2 regions of the Caulobacter sp. DWR1-3-2b1 genome follow, and region 2 is predicted to be linked to the other one. Evidence: riboswitches for the same ligand, from Rfam matches in the RefSeq annotation. Region 2 holds a riboswitch; the other holds the start of a gene.
What was found. Region 2 has a riboswitch for ZMP and ZTP ahead of purH (bifunctional phosphoribosylaminoimidazolecarboxamide formyltransferase/IMP cyclohydrolase). Riboswitches for the same ligand answer to the same signal wherever they lie in the genome.

Region 1: another riboswitch for ZMP and ZTP. It lies ahead of ACP69S_RS03960 (LysE family translocator); the one in region 2 lies ahead of purH (bifunctional phosphoribosylaminoimidazolecarboxamide formyltransferase/IMP cyclohydrolase).

Annotation. Positions count from the first base shown of each region.
Region 1 covers NZ_JAFCSZ010000003.1:38,899-42,868, reverse strand. The annotation lists gene pnp (polyribonucleotide nucleotidyltransferase) at 1-892, shown strand, start outside; gene ACP69S_RS03965 (hypothetical protein) at 1,149-1,592, shown strand; gene ACP69S_RS03960 (LysE family translocator) at 1,913-2,368, opposite strand; ZMP/ZTP riboswitch at 2,356-2,438, opposite strand; partial or broken gene ACP69S_RS03955 (hypothetical protein) at 2,578-2,786, opposite strand; gene ACP69S_RS03950 (TonB-dependent receptor) at 3,119-3,970, shown strand, end outside.
Region 2 covers NZ_JAFCSZ010000009.1:77,702-81,671, forward strand. The annotation lists gene ACP69S_RS10725 (haloacid dehalogenase-like hydrolase) at 1-442, shown strand, start outside; gene ACP69S_RS10730 (hypothetical protein) at 1,198-1,503, shown strand; ZMP/ZTP riboswitch at 1,535-1,615, shown strand; gene purH (bifunctional phosphoribosylaminoimidazolecarboxamide formyltransferase/IMP cyclohydrolase) at 1,648-3,237, shown strand; gene ACP69S_RS10740 (dienelactone hydrolase family protein) at 3,239-3,970, shown strand, end outside.

The sequences.
Region 1 (3,970 bases), on a different contig from region 2:
GGAAGACTTCCCCTACACCATCCGCCTGGTCTCCGAGATCACCGAGAGCAACGGCTCGTCCTCGATGGCCACGGTCTGCGGCGCCTCGCTGGCCATGATGGACGCGGGCGTTCCGCTGGTCCGTCCGGTCTCGGGCATCGCCATGGGCCTGATCCTCGAAAAGGACGGCTTCGCCGTCCTGTCCGACATCCTGGGCGACGAGGATCACCTCGGCGACATGGACTTCAAGGTGGCTGGCACCAGCCAGGGTCTCACCTCGCTGCAGATGGACATCAAGATCGCCGGCATCACCGAAGAGATCATGAAGCAAGCGCTGGCCCAAGCTAAGGGCGGCCGCGAGCACATCCTCGACGAGATGAACAAGGCGATGGATGCGCCTCGTGAAGAAGTCGGCGACTACGCGCCGAAGATCGAAACCATCACCATCCCGACCGACAAGATCCGGGAAGTGATCGGCACCGGCGGCAAGGTGATCCGCGAGATCGTCGCCACCACCGGCGCCAAGGTCGACATCAACGACGAAGGCACGGTCAAGGTCTCGGCCTCGGACGGCGCCAAGATCAAGGCCGCGATCGACTGGATCAAGTCGATCACGCAAGAAGCTGAAGTCGGCGCGATCTATGACGGCAAGGTCGTCAAGGTCGTCGATTTCGGCGCCTTCGTGAACTTCTTCGGCGCCAAGGACGGCCTCGTCCACGTCAGCCAGATCAGCAACGAACGCGTCGCCAAGCCGTCGGACGTGCTGAAGGAAGGCCAGATCGTCAAAGTGAAGCTTCTCGGCTTCGACGATCGCGGCAAGACCAAGCTGTCGATGAAGGTTGTCGACCAGGAAACCGGCGAGGACCTGTCCAAGAAGATGGAAGTCAGCCCGGAAGACGCCGTCAGCACCTGAGGGTGATGCGGTCCTTCTGAGGACGGATCAGCAGGCGGGCGGCTCCGAAAGGGGCCGCCCGTTTTGCGTTTGGGGGGTAGGGAATACGCCGGTCGCGTGACACAGCTGACCTATGACCAGATGGGTGAGAATTAGCTCGGGCCGCCTTGCCGTCTTGCAGGCTACGCGATGCGCCGAACACGCTATGCGCGTGCCAGACGATGTCGATGCGTTGATTGACTGCATAAGATCAGCACACTTGTCTCTGAGCGCCGGAATGACCGAGGCGCTGACAGACACCGCAGGTGTGGGCGCTCTAGAACCAAAAATAGAAAAGCTGATCCTAGAGGCGCTGAACCTGGGACAGTTTCCCGACATCCCAGAACGGGTTCTGCCGTACGCTCAGTTGGTAGAAGCGGTTCAAGAGCCAGGCAGACTCCCTTGGGGGGACGTTCTCGTTTTCACGAATGAGGAAGCGGAAGCTTTGAAAAAGCTCAACTTCTATCGCGAGCTAATCGATCACGTAAAGCCAACCTCATGGGTGCTGGCGGCGAGTGACCTGAGTGCGGCGATAGTTGGTTCACTCAGTGTGTTGCCCCGAGTGATCGGTACCGCCGCCCAACGCTATTCCGTATGCGAAGTGGCCGCCGTTGCTGATGCGGTGAAACGGACCAGATTCGCGCTTAGTGAAGGCATCCCTCGGGATGCTTCCCCGCCTTGAAACCCTTGGTGGAATTGGAGCTCTGGGGTCAGACCGTGTCAAGGACGGCCCGCAGGGCCGCCGCGACGCGGCCGGCCCGAGGCCGGTCCTTGACACGGTCTGACCCCAGAGCAAGCTCACCTCCAAGGATTTAAGGCGCAGTCTTGGCCGGGCTGGGTGTCAGCTCCCACTCACATCCGTCATTTCCGCCCTTATGGCGGGAACCTCTGGTTCAGCTGACACGTGAAGCGCAAGCGAAGTGCGCGCACTTCGCCCCTCCCGCACCTGTTGCGGCGGCGAGGTTTCCGCCACAAGGGCGGGAATGACGGTGGGTGCAGGTGTTACCGCCGCGCCTCGGTCGCCATGCGGATCGCCAGGCCGCCCAGCACCGTCGCCATCAGCCAGCGCTGGATCAGGACCCACACCGGTCGGCCCGCCAAGAAGCTCGCGATCGAGCCCGCCGCCAGGCAGATCAGGCCGTTAACGGTCAGGCTGATGACGATCTGGCTGCCGCCCAGGATCAGCGACTGGCCCAGCACCCCGCCGTGCTCGGGCTTGATGAACTGCGGCAGCAGCGACAGATAGAGCATCGCCGCCTTGGGGTTCAGCAGGTTGGTCAGGAAGCCCATGGCCATCAGCTTGGCCGGCGGGTCTTTCGGCAGTTCGCGCACCTGGAACGGCGAGGCGCCGCCCGGCCGGATCGCCTGCCAGGCCAGCCAGCCCAGATAAAGCGCGCTGCCGAACCTCAGCACGTCATAGGCGATGGGCGCGGCTCCAGAGAGAGGTGGGGCGCCCAGGCGAACGGCTTTGCTGTGGTCCGCGCTCCCTTAAGGGTGCTCGCTCTGATCGCCAGTCGCGCGGACGGGGGGAAGCTACACCGGGTTCCGCCCGCTGACCACGGGGACCGGGATCGCGCCGTCCCCGGATGGGGAGGGGGATAGGCGGGAAAATCCTCCCCCTGGCGGGAGGTGATCACGAAGCGATCGGAGGGGGAAGTCCTGCTGAATCAATGCGGTGTTCCCCCACCGGCCTCCGGCCGCCTCGCCCCTTCGGGGGAAGGACCGCACGAGCGTCCAGACAATCGACGCAGCCCCCATAAAACCTGCCGTATTCTTGACCCACCTCGTCGCGAGGAAAGGGCGCAAGGCCAGCGACCGTTGCGGCGACGAGGGGTGATCGAGCGGGGACAGGCGGGCGTAATGGCTCGCGGTCCGGCGTGAATGCTATTCACGCCGCCCGTCCGGGGCTGGAAGCGTACGAGGCGTCACATACCGCCCAAGCGCAGGCTCTTGTGAACCGGTCACGCGGAGCGGACGGCTTCGTCGAAACGGTAATCTCTAACTCACATCCGGACGTCGTCCGGACGCTCCGCGACCCTTTCCATCCCTTCGCAGCGAGAGCGCGAGGTCGCTCAGCCGTGCGCCCCGGCGATCCCTCCATTTCTGAGAATGATTATCATTGCGACCCTGCAATGGCGCCGCTAAGAACGCCTCGCAATAACAGAAAGGGGCGCGAGGGATCGTCGCCCGCTGGGGACAGGATTTCTTATGCGTAACCCGAACACCCGTGGTGTGGTCAGCCGTCAACGTCGCGCTCTGGGGGCGGCCGCCGTCGCCGGCGTCGCCGGCCTGACCTTCGGCGCCGGCCTGGCCCATGCCGCCGATATCGACGCTCCGGTCGCGACCACCGCCGCCGCCGACGCGACCGAAGTCACGGGCGTCAAGGTCGACGGCAAGAAGGCCACCGACGTCCAGTCGGCCAAATACACCGCCCCGCTGGTCGATACGCCGCGCTCGATCACGGTGATCTCCAGCAAGATCATCGAGCAGACCGCCGCCACCTCGCTGACCGACATCCTGCGCACCTCGCCGGGCATCACCTTCGGCGCGGGCGAAGGCGGCCAGCCCCTGGCCGACCGTCCGTTCATCCGGGGCCAGGCCTCGGGCAACAACGTCTTCGTCGACGGCATTCGCGACGCCGGCGGCCAGACCCGCGAAGTGTTCAACCTGGAACAGGTCGAGGTCATCAAGGGTCCGGACTCGGTCTATAGCGGCCGCGGCTCGGGCGGCGGCAGCATCAATCTGGGCAGCAAGTCGCCCAAGCCCACCAACTTCATGCGCGGCTCGGTCGCCGGCGGGACCGACGCCTATGTCCGCGCCACGGCCGACGCCAACTACGCCTTCGGCGAAACGGCGGCCTTCCGTCTGAACCTGATGGCGACCCAGGGCGACACGCCCGGCCGCGACAGCATCGATTTCAAGCGTTGGGGCATCGCGCCATCGCTGGCCTTCGGCATTGGCGCCGACACGCAAGTGACCGCCAGCTACTATCACCTCGACACCGACCAGGACCCCGACTACGGCATCCCGCTGGCCAGCAAGCGCACCTGGGGCGTGGCG
Region 2 (3,970 bases):
TGAGCTCCGAGCCTCCTTTGGTGCCTTCGCGAGTGGGATTCAGCGAGGTGATGGGCCCATCGGTTGGCGGGAGGCCGGGCTTTTGACGATGCGCGGCCATATCGAGCGTGAAGAGCCAGTGATCATCGCCACCGCCGCCCCGGCATGGCTGGCTGAAAAGCTGATCGAGGGCCTGAACTTGCCGCCGATTGCAGTCGTTGGCTCTACGCTCGGCCCATGGCTTGGAGGATGGATCGGAATCCGACACTGTCGCAATCAGGCAAAGTGCGACGCCCTTTTGGTCGCCGGGCATGGCCAGCGGTGGGCGGTAGCCTATTCAGACAGCGCAGATGACCTGCCATTGTTGGCGCGAGCTGATCGAGCGTGCCTAGTGAATGGGTCTGTCCCAACGCTCGCTCGGTTCGCAAAGAGCGGCGTCGCGGTCGAACCTATTTCCTGGTGAGCCGGGTGAGCGCAATGTCTGCTGCCGGCGTCGGCGGCAGACCTTTGCCAGCGTCGGTTTATCCCCGTCGTTTTAGGGCGGGAATGACGGGAGGTATGGGGATGGGGTGTGCTCTATCCCCGTTCTTTTGAGAACAAACCCCAGCGAGATAAGCAGCTTGTAAAAATCTTCATCGCCCCGATCCTTGGCGCTCAAACCGCCCGCATAATCATGGCTGTCCCCGTCGCAGGGGGAGGGCGCTTGGTACCGGCCTGATGCGGCGACGGGTGATGAAGCTGAGCGGGGCCGCGACGCCCTGGAAGGCGGGTCGAGGTGTGCGGGCTGTCTCAGAAGGACGGACCGGATGCTGAGTGGCTTGTCGGCCGAGCGAGCGCGGGTTGAAGAGGGCGGGGATCAGAAGCCGCCTATCGCACATCGTCGGCGTCGAGACGGATAGCCGATCGACGAGATGCGCGCCCGTCCGGGGGTTAATTGGGAATCAGAGCTGAAACTCACGCTCGTGTGCCCCGATCCTCACGGTCAAGAACAGCTTGGCGAAGCGGACAGGTCGAGCCGAAACGCACAACACACATCACGGTCATCCGGGCTCGCCCCGGCCGCTTCGCGCCTCCCCACCCACTTGCAGCCAGTTTGGCGCGAGGCCGAAAAGCCGTGTCCACCAGACTTGCCCCCTACGGGTCGCTTCGCGACCGTCTTCCCCCGGAGGGGGAAGATGAAACGCGCCGACCCGTCCCCCCCCCCAGGAGAAACACCCCGTGCCCAAGTCCAAGCCGCCCCGCAGTCGCTATCGCCCCCTTCGCCACGTCAACAAGGTCACCGACCGCGCGATGACGATCTATGACAAGCTGGAAGAGGTCACCGAAAAGCTCCATCGGCAGATCGCGCCCTTCCTCGACCAGATCCCGGCGCGCGAGCGCACCCTCATGCTGACCCTGCTGGCCGACAACCGCGCCCAGATCGCCGGCGGCCGGGCCGACATCTTCCAGCCCAGCGCGACGCCCGTGCTGGACGAAATTCTGCGACAAGACGCCGAACGCCAGCGCGCTGCAGCGAAGCGCTGATTGACTCCCTCGCCCCCGCCCGTATTTTCCGCCCCGTTCGGATGACTGGCGTTGAAGGTGGGCGACCACCGGGGAGCCCGAACCTCATCAGCCGCGCGCCTGGGCTCCTTTTTCGTCTCGTTTCACCAGACCCGGAGTCCCGCCGTGCCCGCCGCCCCCGACTATCCGTCCGCCCCCGATCTCGTTTCGCCCAAGCGCGCCCTGCTGTCGGTCTCCGACAAGACCGGGCTGGTCGAGGCGGCCCGGGTCCTGCACGAGGCCGGCGTCGAGCTGGTCTCGACCGGCGGCACCAAGGCGGCCATCGCGGCGGCCGGTCTGCCGGTCAAGGACGTCTCGGACCTGACGGGCTTCCCCGAGATGATGGACGGCCGGGTCAAGACCCTGCACCCCATCGTCCACGGCGGGCTGCTGGGCGTGCGCGACGCGCCCGAGCATGCGCAAGCCATGGCCGACCACGGCATTGGCGGCATCGATATACTGTATGTGAACCTCTATCCGTTCGAGGCCACGGTCGCCAAGGGCGGGTCCTACGCCGAGTGCGTCGAGAACATCGACATCGGTGGCCCGGCCATGATCCGCTCGGCGGCCAAGAACCACGGCTATGTGGCCGTCTGCACCGATCCCTCGGACGTCGCCGAAGTGCTGGAGGCCCTGAAGGCCGGTGGAACGACCCTGGCCCTGCGCCAGACCCTGGCGGCCCGCGCCTATGCCCGCACGGCGGCCTATGACGCGGCGATCTCGGCCTGGTTCGCGCAAGCGCTCGGCCAGGACTTCCCGGCCCGCAAGAGCATTTCCGGCGAGCTGCGCCAGATCATGCGCTATGGCGAGAACCCGCACCAGAAAGCGGCCTTCTATGCGTTTCCCAGCCCGCGCGTCGGGGTGGCCACGGCCACCCAGCTGCAGGGCAAGGCGCTCAGCTACAACAACATCAACGACACCGACGCGGCCTTCGAGCTGATCGCCGAATTCGACCCGGCCGATGGCCCGGCCGTGGCGATCATCAAGCACGCCAATCCGTGCGGCGTGGCCGTGGGCGGCTCGCAGCGCGAGGCCTATGAGCGGGCCCTGGCCTGCGACCCGACCTCGGCCTTCGGCGGCATCGTGGCGGTGAACTCCCGCCTGACCCGCGAGGCGGCGCTGCAGATGGTCGAGATCTTCACCGAGGTGGTGATCGCCCCGGAGGCCGACGACGACGCCGTCGCCGTGTTCGCGGCCAAGAAGAACCTGCGCCTTCTGATCACCGGCGGCCTGCCTGACGCACTCTCGACCGGCGACACCTTCAAGAGCGTGGCCGGCGGCTTCCTGGTGCAATCGCGCGACGACGCCCGCATCAAGGCTTCGGATCTGAAGATCGTCACCAAGCGTCAGCCCACGGACGAAGAAGTGCGCGACATGCTGTTCGCCTTCACCGTCGGCAAGCACGTCAAGTCCAACGCCATCGTCTATGCCCGCGCGGGCCAGACCCTGGGCGTCGGGGCCGGCCAGATGAACCGCAAGGACTCGGCCCGGATCGCAGCCCTTCGGGCCGCTGATTTCGGGTTGGACCTGAAGGGCTGCGCCTGCGCTTCAGAAGCCTTCTTCCCGTTCGCCGACGGGCTGATCCAGGCGGCCGAGGCCGGGGCCACGGCGATCATCCAGCCGGGCGGCTCGATGCGCGACCCCGAAGTGATCGAGGCTGCCGACAAGCTGGGCCTTACAATGGCCTTCACCGGCGTGCGGGTATTCCGGCACTAGAATGGATAGCGCCGCCTGGGGAGCCAAGGTCGCCGAACACTCGCGGGTGTTCAAGCCCGACGGCGCCGGACCCTTCCCGGTGGCGCTGATCCTGCACGGCTGCGGCGGCAAGACGCCGTTCCTGGAGGTGTATGCGCAGACGGCGGTCGCGGCGGGCTACGCTGCCATCGTCATCGACTCCCTGAAGCCGCGCGGCATGTCCACTCTTGAGGGGCGGCTTCGCGTTTGCACTGGAACGACCCTGCACGGCCTCAAGCGCTCGGCCGACATTTTCGCGATGTTGACCTGGCTGGAAACCCAGGGCTGGGCCGATCACGAGCGCATATTCCTCGCCGGCTGGAGCCACGGCGGTTGGGCGATCATGGATGGCTACGCCATCGGTGAGAACGCGGCGCGGGCAACGGGCCTGCCGGACGCTGATCCGGCGAAGCTGAGAGCGCGGGTCAAGGGAGCCATGCTGGTCTACCCCTATGCCAGCTATCCCTCGCTGACGAGCAGTCGGGGCTGGGGCGCGCGCGGACCCCGGATCTGGTCAGTGCTGGGCGGCAAGGACCTCGTGGTCGGCTGGAAGGCGCCCAAGAAAGCGTTCGAGCGACTGGCCCTCGACGGCCTGAACATCGACACGGTCTTCCTCGCCGACGCCACCCACGCCTTCGACGACGATCATGCCGGCGATCCTCGCACGAAGTACCGCCTCGACCTGTTCGACCAGCTCCGGGACTATTTCACCCAC